Linked DNA regions of Nitratifractor salsuginis DSM 16511. The protein of the gene in region 1 interacts with the protein of each later gene in a pairwise test. Links are inferred from orthologs where the notes say so. Each region holds a gene or a part of one and is shown on either strand. Other genes may lie near its edges.

The links. The genes of interacting proteins can lie anywhere in the genome.
Region 2: the proteins of NITSA_RS07695 (region 1) and secA interact in binary tests that used the Escherichia coli proteins (3 or more experiments, as listed by UniProt). The link is inferred for Nitratifractor salsuginis DSM 16511 from one-to-one orthologs.

What each region holds. Positions count from the first base shown.
Region 1 is NC_014935.1:1,519,400-1,526,858, reverse strand. The notes cover bases 1,825-4,683. They hold NITSA_RS07695 (YbgC/FadM family acyl-CoA thioesterase), read right to left. Parts: upstream 3,514-4,683; coding sequence 3,136-3,513; downstream 1,825-3,135. Other genes in these bases: NITSA_RS07680 (PAS domain-containing protein), read right to left, coding at 4,631-4,683; NITSA_RS07685 (hypothetical protein), read right to left, coding at 4,213-4,602; NITSA_RS07690 (SixA phosphatase family protein), read right to left, coding at 3,621-4,151; NITSA_RS07700 (ComF family protein), read left to right, coding at 2,561-3,139; NITSA_RS07705 (NifU family protein), read right to left, coding at 2,206-2,493. Outside these bases: 7-cyano-7-deazaguanine synthase QueC, read left to right, coding at 1-370; NITSA_RS07720 (hypothetical protein), read right to left, coding at 384-842; more of NITSA_RS07715, read left to right, coding at 926-1,824; more of NITSA_RS07680, read right to left, coding at 4,684-5,149; NITSA_RS07675 (ATP-binding protein), read right to left, coding at 5,271-7,283; NITSA_RS07670 (lysophospholipid acyltransferase family protein), read right to left, coding at 7,402-7,459.
Region 2 is NC_014935.1:1,152,044-1,158,961, forward strand. The notes cover bases 1,550-4,762. They hold secA (preprotein translocase subunit SecA), read left to right. Parts: upstream 1,550-1,925; coding sequence 1,926-4,562; downstream 4,563-4,762. Other genes in these bases: lolA (LolA-like outer membrane lipoprotein chaperone), read right to left, coding at 1,550-1,808; NITSA_RS05835 (ABC transporter permease), read left to right, coding at 4,562-4,762. Outside these bases: pdxA (4-hydroxythreonine-4-phosphate dehydrogenase), read left to right, coding at 1-723; NITSA_RS05820 (hypothetical protein), read right to left, coding at 747-1,274; more of lolA, read right to left, coding at 1,278-1,549; more of NITSA_RS05835, read left to right, coding at 4,763-5,782; NITSA_RS05840 (YhdP family protein), read right to left, coding at 5,792-6,918. UniProt on the Escherichia coli protein: Required for protein export, interacts with the SecYEG preprotein conducting channel.

The DNA of each region.
Region 1 (7,459 bases):
CCTCTCCATCGCCGCGGCCATCGCCGAAAAGCATGGAGCCGAAGCGATCGTCATCGGGGTTGTCGAGGAGGACAGCAGCGGATACCCCGATTGCCGGGAGAGTTATATCCGGGCGATGGAAAAGGCGATCAACCTCGGTACCAAAGAGGAGACGAAGATCACGATCAAAATGCCTCTGGTCCATCTGCGCAAATCGGAGATCGTCACCAAGGCGCTGGAGATCGGGGTCGACCTCTCCCACACCTGGAGCTGCTACAAAGAAGAGGAAGCGGCTTGCGGAGTCTGCGACAGTTGCCGGCTGAGGCTGGAGGGGTTCAAACAGGCCGGGGTGGAAGATCCCATTCGCTACGCAGAATCAAAGAACGATTAACGATACCCCGGGATCAATCCGGGTAGCGGATCACCTCGGGGTCGTCGGTGATGTGCTGCCGGAGCTGAGGGGTGGACCGCTCCTGCGACTCATCGAAAAGGGGCCGGTCGGGTGTCCGGATGGTAGAGCTCTTTCGACGCTGACGTGGAACGGGATGGTAGGAGTAGGTGGGATCGTCGCTCCAGTGTTGAGGGCGGCAGACGGTGCGTCCTTTTATCCAGCCCGCCCGATAGTTTGGCGAAGAGGCGGAGAGACGGTAGTCTTTTCGGAAGGTTCCGCTGCCGGTTTTGCAGCCGTCCCGAATGCCCTGCCGCAGAGCCGGATCGTCGACGCGTCCGAAGTCGTGGCCCTGGACACAGAGGTGACCGGCCCTTTGGCTGCCGGGGGAACAGGGGGGCAGAGAAGGGGCACAGCCCTGAATCAGCGGTAACAGCGTGGCAATCAAAGTGCCTGTTTTTATATACTTTCGCATAGGGACTCCCGGAATTTTTATGATATTCTATCGCAGAGACGGAAAATTTCTGTATTAAATTCTATGAATATTCAAAGGTGACCATGCGCTATCTCCTTGCGATTTCTTTGCTCTTTTCGCTTTCTTTGCCGGTGCTCGGCTTCGATCGGGGAGGGGCCAAAGCGGTCAATCTCCTGCGGCGCAGTGCGGGGATGATCCCTCTGAAAAATGATTATACCCTCTCCCGTTCGGCCTACCATCACGCCAAATACCTGGGCCGCCTCCATCGCAAAGGGCATCTGGAACGTCCCGGCTCCGCCTACTATACCGGCCGCACACCTTTTGACCGGATGGTTCAGGCAGGGTATCCCTCCCGGGCCGGTGTGGAGAATATCTCTTACGGCGATTCCACTTATACCCATTCGGTGGGGGTATTGATGTCGACCCTCTACCACCGGCTCGCTTTTCTCGATTTTCGTATCGACAGCCTGGGCAGCAGTGAATACGGCAACCGTCGGGGCCGGATCTATGTCTACGATATGGCCTCTTCGGCGGTGGCGAAACTCTGCCGGGAGCATCCCAAAGGCGGAGGCCGGGAGGTCTACGGAGTCTGCGCCAATGGGCAGGGCTTGCCGCTGGGTCCTTTCCGGCAAGCCCTGGCGGAGGTGGAACGTCGCAATCCCGCCCTGGTCCTCTGGCCGCCGCCGGGAGCCCGGAGGGTGCCGCGCACCTTTATCCGGGAGACACCGGACCCGATTCCGGGGATTTATCACGCGGGCTATCCCGTGACGGTGCAGTTCAACCCGGCCCGCTACCGCCGGGTTCGGATGAAGAGTTTTCGTCTTCTCGACGGAAAGGGCAGAGTGGTTCCTTCCAAGATCCTCACATCACGGAACGATCCCCATCACAAACTCTCCCCTTATGAGTTTGCTTTGATCCCATTGCGCCGCCTTGCGCCTCATACGCGATACACTGCGGTATTTACCGGGACGGCTGACAATAAAAGGATCGAGAAACGGTGGCAATTCACGACAGGGGGCTAAGGGGTTTTTGTGAAAAAGATTGAAGAGTACGGAACCCCTTTTCAGCGCGAAGTCTGGGAAGCTTTACGTTGGATTCCCCAAGGTTTTGTGACGACCTACGGAGCGATCGCGCAGTACCTGGGCCGGCCTCGGGCCGTGCGGGCTGTGGGAACGGCCGTGGGCCGCAATCCCTACGCCCCCGAGGTCCCCTGCCATCGTGTCGTCCGTGCCGACGGGAAGGTCGGGAATTACAGCGGCGGAGAAGGAGTTGCGACCAAGATTGCTCTTTTGGAAAAGGAGGGAGTGGAGATCAGAGAGGGGCGCGTCGTGGATTTCGCGAAACGTCTCTACCGTTTCGACGATCAGCAGGTGACGAGGTCGGAGGGGAGCTGATCCCTCTGGTCGGGGAAGATACTCTCCACGTTGAGCTCGGGGTGGATCAGCTCTCTGAGTTTTTTCTGGATCACCATTTTGGTAGTCATAACGCTCATAGAACAGCCGTTGCAGGTGCCGCCGAGCTCCACATAGGCCGTTCCGTTCTTGACTCCCAGGAATCCCATGGTTCCCTCATGGGATTTGACATACTCTTCGATGGAGGGAAGGTAGTTCTTGATAGCGACACAGAGGTCTTCATCGCTGAAAGGCATCATCGGAGAATCTCCTATATCTGATAAATTTTGTCAGAATATAGCCAAAGATGTTTAAAGGAAGCTAAAAGTGCGTTGTCTCAGTTGTCGAGGTTGGAGTCGTGATGTGATCTGCCCTGTCTGTCGGGAAACGCTGCTGGCCCCGAAGGTCTCCACACGCAGGATCGGCAGTATGGATGTGGTGAGTTTTTTCCGTTATCAGAATATCGATCAGCTGCTTCTGAGTAAGCACAAAGCCCTGGGATATCGGATCTATCGCTTCTTCGGCCGGAGGTATCTACGCCCATTCCTCCAGGCTTTTGCCGAGGGGTTGGAGGCGCCAGCCCATCTCCTCCCCGTGGACGATCTGCCTCAGGGGGGATACTCCCATACAGCGGCTATGGCTCATACCGTCGCCGTAGAGAAGATCCGTCCGCTCTATGGAGCACTTCGTGCCCAAAACCGGGTCCGCTACGCCGGGAAGAGCCTACGCTTCCGGCTGGAGAACCCAAGGGATTTTCACTATTCGGGCCCCAAAGGGGTCGATGTGATCCTCCTCGACGATATCATCACCACCGGCTCGACCCTTTCCGAAGCGAAGCAGGTTCTTACAGCCGGCGGGGTCAATGTACTTTTCGCACTAACGATCGCTGATGCAAGGGAGAACTAGCTGCCTAATGACGCTATAACCTCTTTGAGTTGTTCTGGAATGCGTCGTGGTCGGCCCATTACCACATAGACAAGCAGTACCTTCATCGAGAATATCCTCTCCTCTCCCCGAAAGATCTGCTGTTCAAGTAGGATACTGCTGTGTCGCTCCTCCAAAAGATCGGTACGCACCTCCAATAGATCCCCGAGCTTCGCCATCCCGACAAAGTCCGCTTCGACTCTCCGCACCACAAAACCGATCTCCTCTTCGCCATAGGGCATTATCCCCCGCTGAAAGAAGATTTCGCTTCGGGCACGTTCGCAGTATTTCAGATAGTTAGCGTGATAGACAATGCCGCCGGCGTCCGTATCCTCATAATAGATCCGTATTTTCACTATCTAGCCCCCGTATATTGGGCATTTTAAAGGCTCCCATCTTCGAGTGTGCCCAAAACTGTGCCCATTTTTTTCTATTTTCTTAAGCCGTATCTCGTCATAAAAAATTAATCTTTGCTTATGTTGTCACGTGGAAGGGTTGTCCTGATCTGCTTAGGCATGTAATATCTAAATTGTTTGGGATAGATGAAAAAGTCCACATTTCCACATTGCTCAGAAATGTTGTTCCAGGATTGTATATTCAGATGGAGTTTTAAGACACCGAGGGTCGGAAATTTTCCAATATTATCTTTGACTAAAAAATTAGCCAACTCAGTCAAAGCAGGATTGTGCCCGACTATAAAAATTTTATTATAGTTGTCTTCTTGAAGTGTCAATGTATTCAAAAGTGTTTCAGGGCGTGTGTTATATAGTTCATTCATATAATGAACTTTTCCCGAATAACCGATTTTATCGGCAAGATAATCAGCTGTTATTTGAGCCCTGAGCGCTGGGCTGGAGAGAATCAGATCCGGTTTGATATTTTGTAGCGACATATATGAGCCGATCGTTTTGAGGTCTTTAAAACCTCTTTTTTTCAAGCCTCTCTCAAAGTCACTTAGCTTTCCATCGCTCCAGTCCGATTTTGCATGACGTATTAAATATAAAGTTTTTATATCACATCCCTTGCTTCATTTGATTCTAAACAACTGAGATTGTTTAAAGTTCTTTCATGGCCTGTGACATATTTTTGACCGCTTTTTCCATAATCATTTTGGCAAGAGCAACATTGCCGTCATCTCTAAAAATAGCAAATGTGGTTAGTTTGGAAAAGTTATCTCCAGAAGTATCCCCCGAAGAGTTTACCAAAAAGACATGACCGTCCTCTGTCCTCGCTTCAACCAAAGAAGCCTCGGCAAAACCGACGTCTAATGAGGATTCTGAAATCATTCTAAAGGCATCGTTGAAAATACTTGCGGAATATGCGATATCAACATTCGTATTTTCCTCATCCATGTACAAAGTTTCCCCTGAGAAATTAAGTACGGCTGAACCAAGATATCCGTTTACGGAACGGAGTCGTTTCATTGCTTGATCGAATTCAATCATTTCTTATCCTTTTATTTAAATTTATGCATTAACTATTTTGGATTTTATCCATCACTTCATTAAATGTATCAAATGAAGCACCTTGTTCTTCCAAAAATTCTTCGAGAAGTTTGGCAGAGGCTTCCATACCTCCTTCCTTTTCCGCCTCTAAAAGCTTTTTATAGAGTGGTTCAATTACTGTTCTGGCATTTGGGGATACTGCCTTTCTTGTAGAAACATAATTCCTGAAAGATCCATCAGGATTGGTGGCTACTCTCACATGTGCATAGACCCAGTAGTAAGCCCCATCTTTGGAGAGATTTTTTACGAAGGCTTTAACGTCTTTCCCTGCCTTGATTTGGTCCCAAAGAAATTTGAAGATGATTTTTGGCATATCCGGATGCCTTACTATTGAGTGAGGTTTATCCAATAATTCACCTTGAGTATATCCTGACAGCTTCACAAAAATCGGATTAGCATAAGTAATATTTCCTTCCGCATCACCCTTCGTAACGATAATGTCGACCTTTTTGACTTCATGCTCTATATCGGTTGGTGTCGTGCTCACAAAAACTCCTTCTGTAGAATTGTAAAAATTGTGTTTAATTATAATTTATAATTGGAATTATAGCTTGAAAAGTATATTATACTATATAAAGCTATAGAAGTCATTTAAGATTATTCCTGCCTCAATAATTTTCATATTCGGAGAATATTTTTTTAATATCCATAATTTTAAATGGCTTTTTAACAAATGAATTATAAAGATTCTTCTCCTCTTCTGTCAAAGTAATGTCACCTGTAATGGACACAGAGTATATTGGCTTTATATGTGTATGTTTTGACTCAAGTTCTCTATAATATTTTAATAATTTTGATCCTATTATTTTTGGCATATTTTGGTCTATGAAAACAATATCGTAAGGTTCCCCTTTTTTGAGTGCATTGTACATCATCTTTATTGCATTCTCCGCATCTGTTTCATATGTTGGATCGCAGTATATTCCCTCCAACATAAATTCTAACAATTTTATATTGACTTTATTATCATCTATAATAAGCACTTTCGGTTTTTTCCTTGACGAAACGAAACTATATAAAGTGTCATAATAGTATGAATTTTTAGATATTATAGTAAAATCTTTGAATTTTTCTTTAGAAGAAACGGACAATAATTTCTCTTCAAATATTAAAAGTTTGATTTCTTTCTCTTTGGATAGAGAGACAATCTCATCATTTAATTTATGTTCAAAACATATGAGATGAGTAGTGTTTGTAGCTATCTTGTCGGATATAGTAATTTTATTATCAGGAATCCCTGATTCTTGCAAAAATTTTGATATGTAATAAATATTTGGATCATCGGCGTTGTTTGTATATAATAAAATATTTTTATTAATGTTTGTGAATTTTGGATAAATAGGTTCATAATTTGCGATCTCTATAGGTATATCAAAATAGAAAATACTGCCTCTATCTACTTGACTCTTGAGTTCGAGCCTTCCTCCTAAATCTTTGACATATTTCGAACTGATAGCCAGACCTAGTCCAGTTCCTCCATAGTGAATTTTCGTATCTTCGTCTGCTTGTTTAAAAGCCTCAAAGATCTCCTGTTGTTTATCCTCTGGAATGCCGATACCTTCATCTTCAATAGTAAATTTCATACGTTTCATTCTTTTATCAAATGTAACTTCAAATTTTATACTCTTTCCAGGAGGAGTGAATTTGTATGCATTCCCTATAAGATTTATTAAAATTCTTTTCAGTTTTATGTCAAAAATCCTAATCCCTTTAGGAATATTCGGATCAATAGAGACAATATAGTCGATGCCTTTTTCCGTCATATTGGCAGTAAAAAGGTTTGAGATGTCCGAAAGGTATTTTGAAGTGATAATTTCTGATATTTTTGTATTTTCAGTTTCATTTTTTGATTGTAAATGTTCCAAGATTCCATCTACTAAAGTATTAATGTATTCTGCGCTCTCTTTTGCTCCAGACAAAAGTGATATTAATTTTTTATTATCAAGATGTTCTTCCATCAATTCCAAAAAACCTGAAAGATTATTGGCCGGTGTTCTTATATCATGAATAGTATTGGCCAAAAACATTAAAATATCTTTGGAATCTCCATTGGAATTTTCCTCCTTTTCTTCAACCGCTTCGTTGATTAAATCAACAATCTCGGATTCCTCATATTCAATACCTCCCTTTTTTGTATTCAAGAGAATGGATACCAATTTGATTAAATAAGGGGAAAGTGATTCAAGAAGATCCAGATCTTTTTTTGTATAAGATAGAGAGTTTTTTATACTGCGTGACAACCTCACAATCGCAAGAATATTGTCATTCTCAACGATTGGGTATACGAGTTGAGATCTAATTTTAAAATTTTCAGGGTTATCGATAGATTCCTGGAAATATTTTTCACTCTTTACATGATTATAAAGACCAGGCTTCTTTGTTAAATAGCTTACACCGAGCAGGCCAGTGGGATTGTTCATAGAAATTTCAATAGTTTTATCTCCTATCTCATATAGTGTATTCTTTTCCTTATTCACAATAAAAAACGATACATAATCTGATAAAAACATTTCAGATAATATATTTCTTATTATCTGGTTTATTTCGACAGGGTCTTCAGTTTTGGAGATTTCCTGCATCCCTTTTATAAGTACGTTGATTAAAGCTGTCGCGTTTCTCAAGGTAATCCTTCTTGATTCAGATACTTTAATTCGAAATTATATTATACATAAAACTAATAAAATATGTATATAAATCCAGTATTTCAAGTTTTTTCTGAATAATATATTTTATTATATTCTAGCGTTCGATCGAATACCCTTCCGATTCCCGGTCGATGACCTTTTGCATCTCATCC
Region 2 (6,918 bases), 370 kb from region 1 along the record:
GTCGATGCGGCGGCGGGAAGTTACAGCTTCGCCTCTTTCAAAGCCGCCGTGGAGCTCTGCACCGAAGGGCACGCCGACGCGGTCTGCACCCTGCCCATCCACAAAAAAGCCTGGGAATTGGCGGGGATCCCCTACAAGGGGCACACCGATGCCCTGCGGGATTTTTTCGGCCGGGAAGCGATTATGATGCTCGGCTGCCCCCAGATGTATGTGGGACTCTACACCGAACATATCCCTCTCAAGGAGGTCCCCGAAGCGATGAATGAGGAGAGGCTCACCCGCTTTCTCCTCGACTTTCAACGAGAAACCGGCGCCGAAGAGATCGCCGTGCTCGGCCTCAACCCCCACGCCGGGGATCATGGCGTCCTGGGCGACGAAGAGCGTATCATCGAAGCCGCCATCGACAACGCCAACCGCATCATCCAAAATCCAAAATCCAAAATCCAAAATCGGCCCTTTGAAGGGCCATTGGTTCCCGACACCGCCTTCACCCCCGCTATGCGCCGCCGTTTTCACTATTTCGTGGCGATGTACCACGATCAGGGCCTGATCCCCCTCAAAGCCCTGCACTTCGACGAGAGTATCAACGTCTCCCTCAATCTGCCCATCCTGCGTACCAGCGTCGACCACGGCACAGCCTTCGACATCGCCTACAAGAGAGCAGAACTCAACACCAAAAGCTACCTCAATGCCGTCCGATATATCATCGATAGAACGTCATAATCTCAACACTCAACGCTCAACGCTCAGCTCTCATAACGCCTCAGCCGCGACTTGATCGCTTCGTGTTTGGTGCGCAGCTCCGAGAGCTGTTCCACCCAGAATTCGTTGCGCTTGCGGACATTTTCGATCTCTTCGTTGGCCTTGGCCAGGTTCTCCCGGGTGTTTTCCAGGGTCACTTCCAACTCTTTGCGTTTCCCCTCCAGATCGGCGATCTTCTCCCGCTGGGCTTCGATGCGCTCTCTGGCAAGGGCCAATTGCTCCTCCACCTTCGCCTTTTCGGCTTTGTAGCGCTCTTCGATGTCCTGGTATTGCTGGATCTCCTGGCGTTGGGAAGCGTTGAGGATCTGGACTTCTCTGAGGCTCTCTTCGAGCATGGCGATCTTCTCTTCCCGCTCTTTGAGACGCTCTTTGAGGTCTTCGATCTTTTCATATTGGCTCTTGTAGCGGACCGAAAAGATCACCACCACCAGGATAAAGGCGAGCACCACCGAGGCGACAATCGCCCCGAAGACCATCGCGTCGATGTTGAACTGGGCAAAGATTTTTTCCATCACCTATCCTTCGATCACGTCATAGCTTTTGGGGTAGGTGCAGCGAAAACGTCCGGCCGGCATAGGCTTGGCGTATGTGTGGACATTGTAGAGATGGATGTTGACCACATTGTCCATATCGTCACGGTAGGCGATCTGTTCGATATACCCCTTGGGATCTACGGCGATGGTGTATGTTCGTCCCTGATAGGCTGCGGTGTAGAGTCGCCCTTTATAGTGCTTCGCCCGCTTCAGCGCCGCCGCCAGGTCGAAACCCCGGTTCATCCGGTAGGTACTCACCTGCTCCAGGTCGTGATCGACCACCAATACCCTCTTGCCGTCACTGCAAACCTCTTTTTTGCTCGGTTTGAGGTAACTCCACTTGAAGCGGGATTTGTTATCCATCACCAATCTTCCCTCATAGCGGATCACTTTTTTCTTCGGGTTGGTGACCTTCTGAACGAACTTTGCCTCCATCGCAGCGGGCAGCGTGATCCCCTGGGCATTCAATGTGAATAAAAGTGCAATTAATATTAAAGAATATTTCAAAAACATTGGGCTCCTTTTCTTATCGAAATCATAGCGAATTATCCCGCTCCATCGTGGAGCCATCATGGATTAACCCATTTTCGATAAAATTACCCGATATTATACGAAGGTAAAAGAAGCACGATGATTAATACAGTAATGAAAGTCTTCGGAAGTGCCAACGATCGGAAGGTCAAACGGTATATGAAACGGGCCGAGCGGGTCAATGCCCTGGAGCCCAAATATGAAAAGATGAGCGACGAAGAGCTCAGAGCCTCCTTCGACGAGCTCAAGCAGGCCGTGCAGGCCGGGGAGAAGAGCCTGGACGATGTCCTCTACGACTCCTTCGCCATCACCCGGGAAGTAAGCAAACGGGTCCTGGGCCTGCGCCACTACGATGTGCAGCTCGTCGGGGGGATGGTCCTCCATGAGGGGAACATCGCCGAGATGAAAACCGGTGAGGGAAAGACCCTCGTCGCCACCCTCCCCGTGGTCCTCAATGCGATGTTGGGGCGCGGCGTCCACGTCGTCACCGTCAACGACTACCTGGCCAAGCGGGATGCCGCCGATATGGGGAAGATCTATGGATTCCTCGGCTACCGCACCGGCTGCATCACCAGTGAGATCCAGGACGATTTCGAGCGCAAAGCCCAATACGATGCCGACATCACCTACGGAACCAACAACGAATTCGGTTTCGACTACCTGAGGGACAACATGAAGGTCCGCCTCGAAGAGAAGGTCCAGCGGGACCACTACTACGCCATCGTGGACGAAGTGGACTCCATCCTCATCGACGAAGCGCGGACCCCGCTGATCATCTCCGGACCCGCCCAGCGGGATCAGAGCCTCTATATGAAGGCCGATGCGGTCGCCAGACAACTGGTCCGGGGCGAAGAGCTCCCCACCAAGCCCGGCGAACCCAAGAAGACCACCGGCGATTTCGTCGTGGACGAAAAGAACCGTACCATCGTCATGACCGAAGAGGGGCTTGAGAAGGCGGAAAAGCTCTTCGAGGTCGACAACCTCTTCAGTCTGGAAAACGCCGCGATGGTCCACCACCTGGATCAGGCCCTCAAAGCCCACAACCTCTTTGAAAAAGATGTCGATTATGTCGTGCGTGACGGTGAAATTATCATCGTCGACGAGTTCACCGGGCGCCTCAGCGAAGGGCGCCGCTACAGTGAGGGGCTCCATCAGGCCCTGGAAGCCAAAGAAGGGGTCAAGATCCAGGAAGAGTCCCAGACCCTTGCGGAGATCACTTATCAGAACTATTTCCGGATGTACGAGAAGCTGGCGGGAATGACGGGAACCGCCCAGACCGAAGCAACGGAGTTCAGCCAAATCTACGGCCTGGACGTCATCACCATCCCCACCAACGTCCCGGTCAAGCGTATCGACAAGCCCGACCTGATCTTCAAGACTGAAAAAGACAAAATGAACGCGGTCGTCAACCGGATCAAAGAGTTCCACGAAAAGGGCCAGCCCGTCCTGGTGGGAACCGCTTCCATCGAAAAGAGTGAAATGCTCCACGAGCTGCTCAAAAAAGAGAAGATCCCTCACAATGTCCTCAACGCCAAGAACCACGAGCAGGAGGCGGAGATCATCAAAGATGCCGGCCAAAAAGGCGCCGTCACCGTCGCGACCAATATGGCGGGACGCGGGGTCGACATCAAGATCGACGATGAAGTCCGTGAACTGGGCGGCCTGGCGATCCTGGGAACCGAGCGGCACGAGAGCCGCCGGATCGACAACCAGCTGAGGGGACGCTCCGGACGCCAGGGCGATCCGGGAGAGAGCCAATTCTTCCTCAGCCTCGAAGACAATCTCCTTCGGATCTTCGGCGGGGAACGGATCGGTAAGATCATGAACTCCATGGGAATGGAGGAAGGGGAATACATCGAATCCAAGCTGGTGACCCGCAGCATCGAAAAGGCCCAGAAAAAGGTCGAAGCGATGCACTACGAATCGCGGAAGAACATCCTCGAATACGATGATGTCGCCAATTACCAGCGTAAAGCGATCTATGCCTTCCGCAATCAGCTCCTCGACCCCGAGTACGACATCGAAGGCAAGATCCAACAGAACCTCGAAGAGCTGGTCGATTATCTGCTCCACGAAGCGGAGATCTTTGCCGGGCAACCCAGCGAAGATTACGACCTCGATCGCTATATCGCGTTGGTCAAAGAGTACACCGGCCTGGAGATCGCCCCCGAGCGGCTCAAGGGCAAAGAGGCCGACGAGATCCGCGAAGAGACTCTGAAAATTCTCAAAGAGACTTATGAAGCCAAGTTCAGCATCTTCGACGAAGAGCAGCGCAAAGAGATCGAAAAGATCCTCATCCTCCAGGTCCTCGATACCGAGTGGCGGGAACACCTCTACGAGATGGATGTGCTCAAAACCGGAATCGGCCTGCGGGGCTACAATCAAAAAGACCCCCTGGTCGAGTACAAACAGGAGAGTTACCGCCTCTTCGAAGCTCTGGTCCGCCGGATCAAGTTCGAATCCCTCAAACTGCTCTATCTGGTCCAGTTTGACTTCAGTGCCCCCGAAGAGGAGCTCGAAGCCGCCGAGAAGATGCTCGAAGAGCTCGAACCGCCCGAAGAGGAGCTCATCAGCAACGAATATCAGGAGCTCCCCTCCGATACGACCGATGCACAGAACACTCCCTACGTCGCGCCCCACAAACCCAAGCGCAACGACCCCTGCCCCTGCGGCAGCGGCAAAAAATACAAGAACTGCTGCGGCAAAAGCGGCCCCAAGAAGGGCCTCCTCGCCTGATGGCACTTCCCGCCGACTCCCGCCTGGTCCGGCGGATCGTCCGTCACTATCTTCGCTACGATCCCGAAAACCCCTTTATCTTCGTTTCGGCTCTGCTGGCCTTTCTGGGCATCGCGGCAGGGGTGATGGTCCTGATGATCGCTATGGGAATCATGACGGGCACGCAAAAAGAGTTCGAGAAAAAGCTCTTCGTCATGAATTACCCCCTGACCATCATCAGCTACTCGGGCGGTGTGCGCCGCGCGACCCTCAAAAAGATCCGTCAACGCTTCCCCGAAATGAAAATGAGTCCCTTTTATACCACCCAGGTGATCGCCCGCAACGGCGAAGCCCTGGAGGGGGGAATCCTCTATGGGGTCGATTTCGCCAAAGAGGCCGCCATCAACCCGATCTTCGCCAAGACCCTCAAAGAGCACAATATCACCCGGCCGGGGCGTTATGACTTGATCACCGGCGATGATTTGGCGATGGTCCTCGACGCCCGCCCGGGGCAAAAGATCACCCTCTTCTTCTCCCAATATCAGGCGGCCGGATTGGGAACCCTCCCCCTGCAAAAGCGCTTTGTGCTCCGGGGCACCTTCGATTCGGGGCTCAAAGCCTACGACAAAGCCCTGATGTATACCACACTGGGAGCCTTTCACAAAATCCTCAAGAAAGCCCCCGACCGCTACGACGGAGTCCATCTCTACACCGACGACCCCTTCGGTGCCATCAAAGAGATCAAAGCGCTCCTCCCCGACGACGCCGATGTCGAAGGGTGGTGGCAACAAAACGGCAACTTCTTCTCGGCGATGCAGATGGAGAAGAAGGCCCTCTTCCTGGTCCTGCTCCTCATCATCCTCGTGGCGGCCCTCAACATCGTCAGCTCTCTGCTGATGACCGTGATGAGCCGCCGCAAGGAGATCGCGCTGCTGCGGACTCTGGGAACGACCCGCCGGGAGATCCGGCAAATCTTCTTCCGCCTTGGCGTCGCCATCGGCACCGCCGGGATCGTCGCTGGCACGCTCCTGGGCTTCCTGGGGATCTGGGTCCTCACCCACTTCGACATCATCACCCTTCCCGCCGATGTCTACGGCACCAGCCGCCTGCCGGTGGACCTGCTCTGGAGCGATCTGGCGATGATTCTGGCGGGTACCGCCGTCATCGTCCTGCTCGCAGCGCTCTATCCCGCCAAGAAAGCGGCATCGACCGACCCCCTCAAGGTGCTTCGCAACGAATAACTCCGCAGATCAGTAGTTATCGGATTGTTTTTTGGAAGTGTTGTTCTCCGGGGTTGAACTTCCCCGGAACCGAGGCGGCAGCGGTGCGGCCTGCTCCGGCGGAGGCGTCGTCAGCAATTCCGTATCCTCCTCGGGCTCGGAGAGATGCGCAGGCGCGGTCAGTGTGCGTTTGAGAAGCTCCAGGGGGTAAAGGAGCGCTTCGCCTACGGGATTGGTGTGGACTTTGGGATGGTCCAGCGTGCCGGTGATCTTCACGCCGGCGGTGAGGCTCTTGTCCTTGCCGAAAAGAATATAGCCGACGACCGGAATCGTCGAAAGCGCTTTGCCCATCTCCCGCGCGGTCCGAATCGCCAGATCCACATCGAGCCGTTTCGAGTCAAGCTCCACCACCCCTTTGCCCGCCACGGTAGCCGACTTGCCCACCAGTAGGATACGACCGAGCTTGAGGCGCTTCCCTTTGAGGGTGAAGAGGATCGTCCCCTGCTTGAGCTCAAACCCCTTGTGGCTGAATCCCGGACTGGAGAAACTCACCAGAGCCGGCACGGCGTTGATCAGTGCGATCAGATCGTTATAAGCTTTGAACCCGCGCAGAACCCCGCCGTGGATCAGGATCTCACCGGTATATCCCTTTTTATCATTGCCGGTTACGTGAATCGTGTAACGTCCCTCCTGGATCCCGTTGAAGTGAATCAGCGCGTGGAGCATCCGATCCCCGATCCCCTCGGCCATGATCTTCAAATCCCCTCCATGCTTTTGGAAGCTGAGGCGATCCGAGCCGAGCGCGCCGGCAAAGTCGATATTTTCTCCCCGTTTGACCAGGCGATAATTATCCGTCAGCAGGACATAGGGGCCGTAACGGATCAGGCTCTTTTTCCCCAGGACGACAAGGCGGCCTTTTGCGGCAGCACTCCCCTTGATCTGCTTCATCGCAGCCAAAAGCTTTTCGGCATCGACATTGATTCCCTGCAGTTGGAGAAGCTGCTCTTTGGAACTGTAATGCAGCTTCCCATCGAGGGCATCGATCTCCACACCCTGGGGCGTGATCACCGCGACAAAGGGCCAACGGGTAAGCACCCCCCTCTTGGTATAGAAAGGGCTCCCCTTCCACATCAGCGTCCCGCTCACTTTCCACGAGT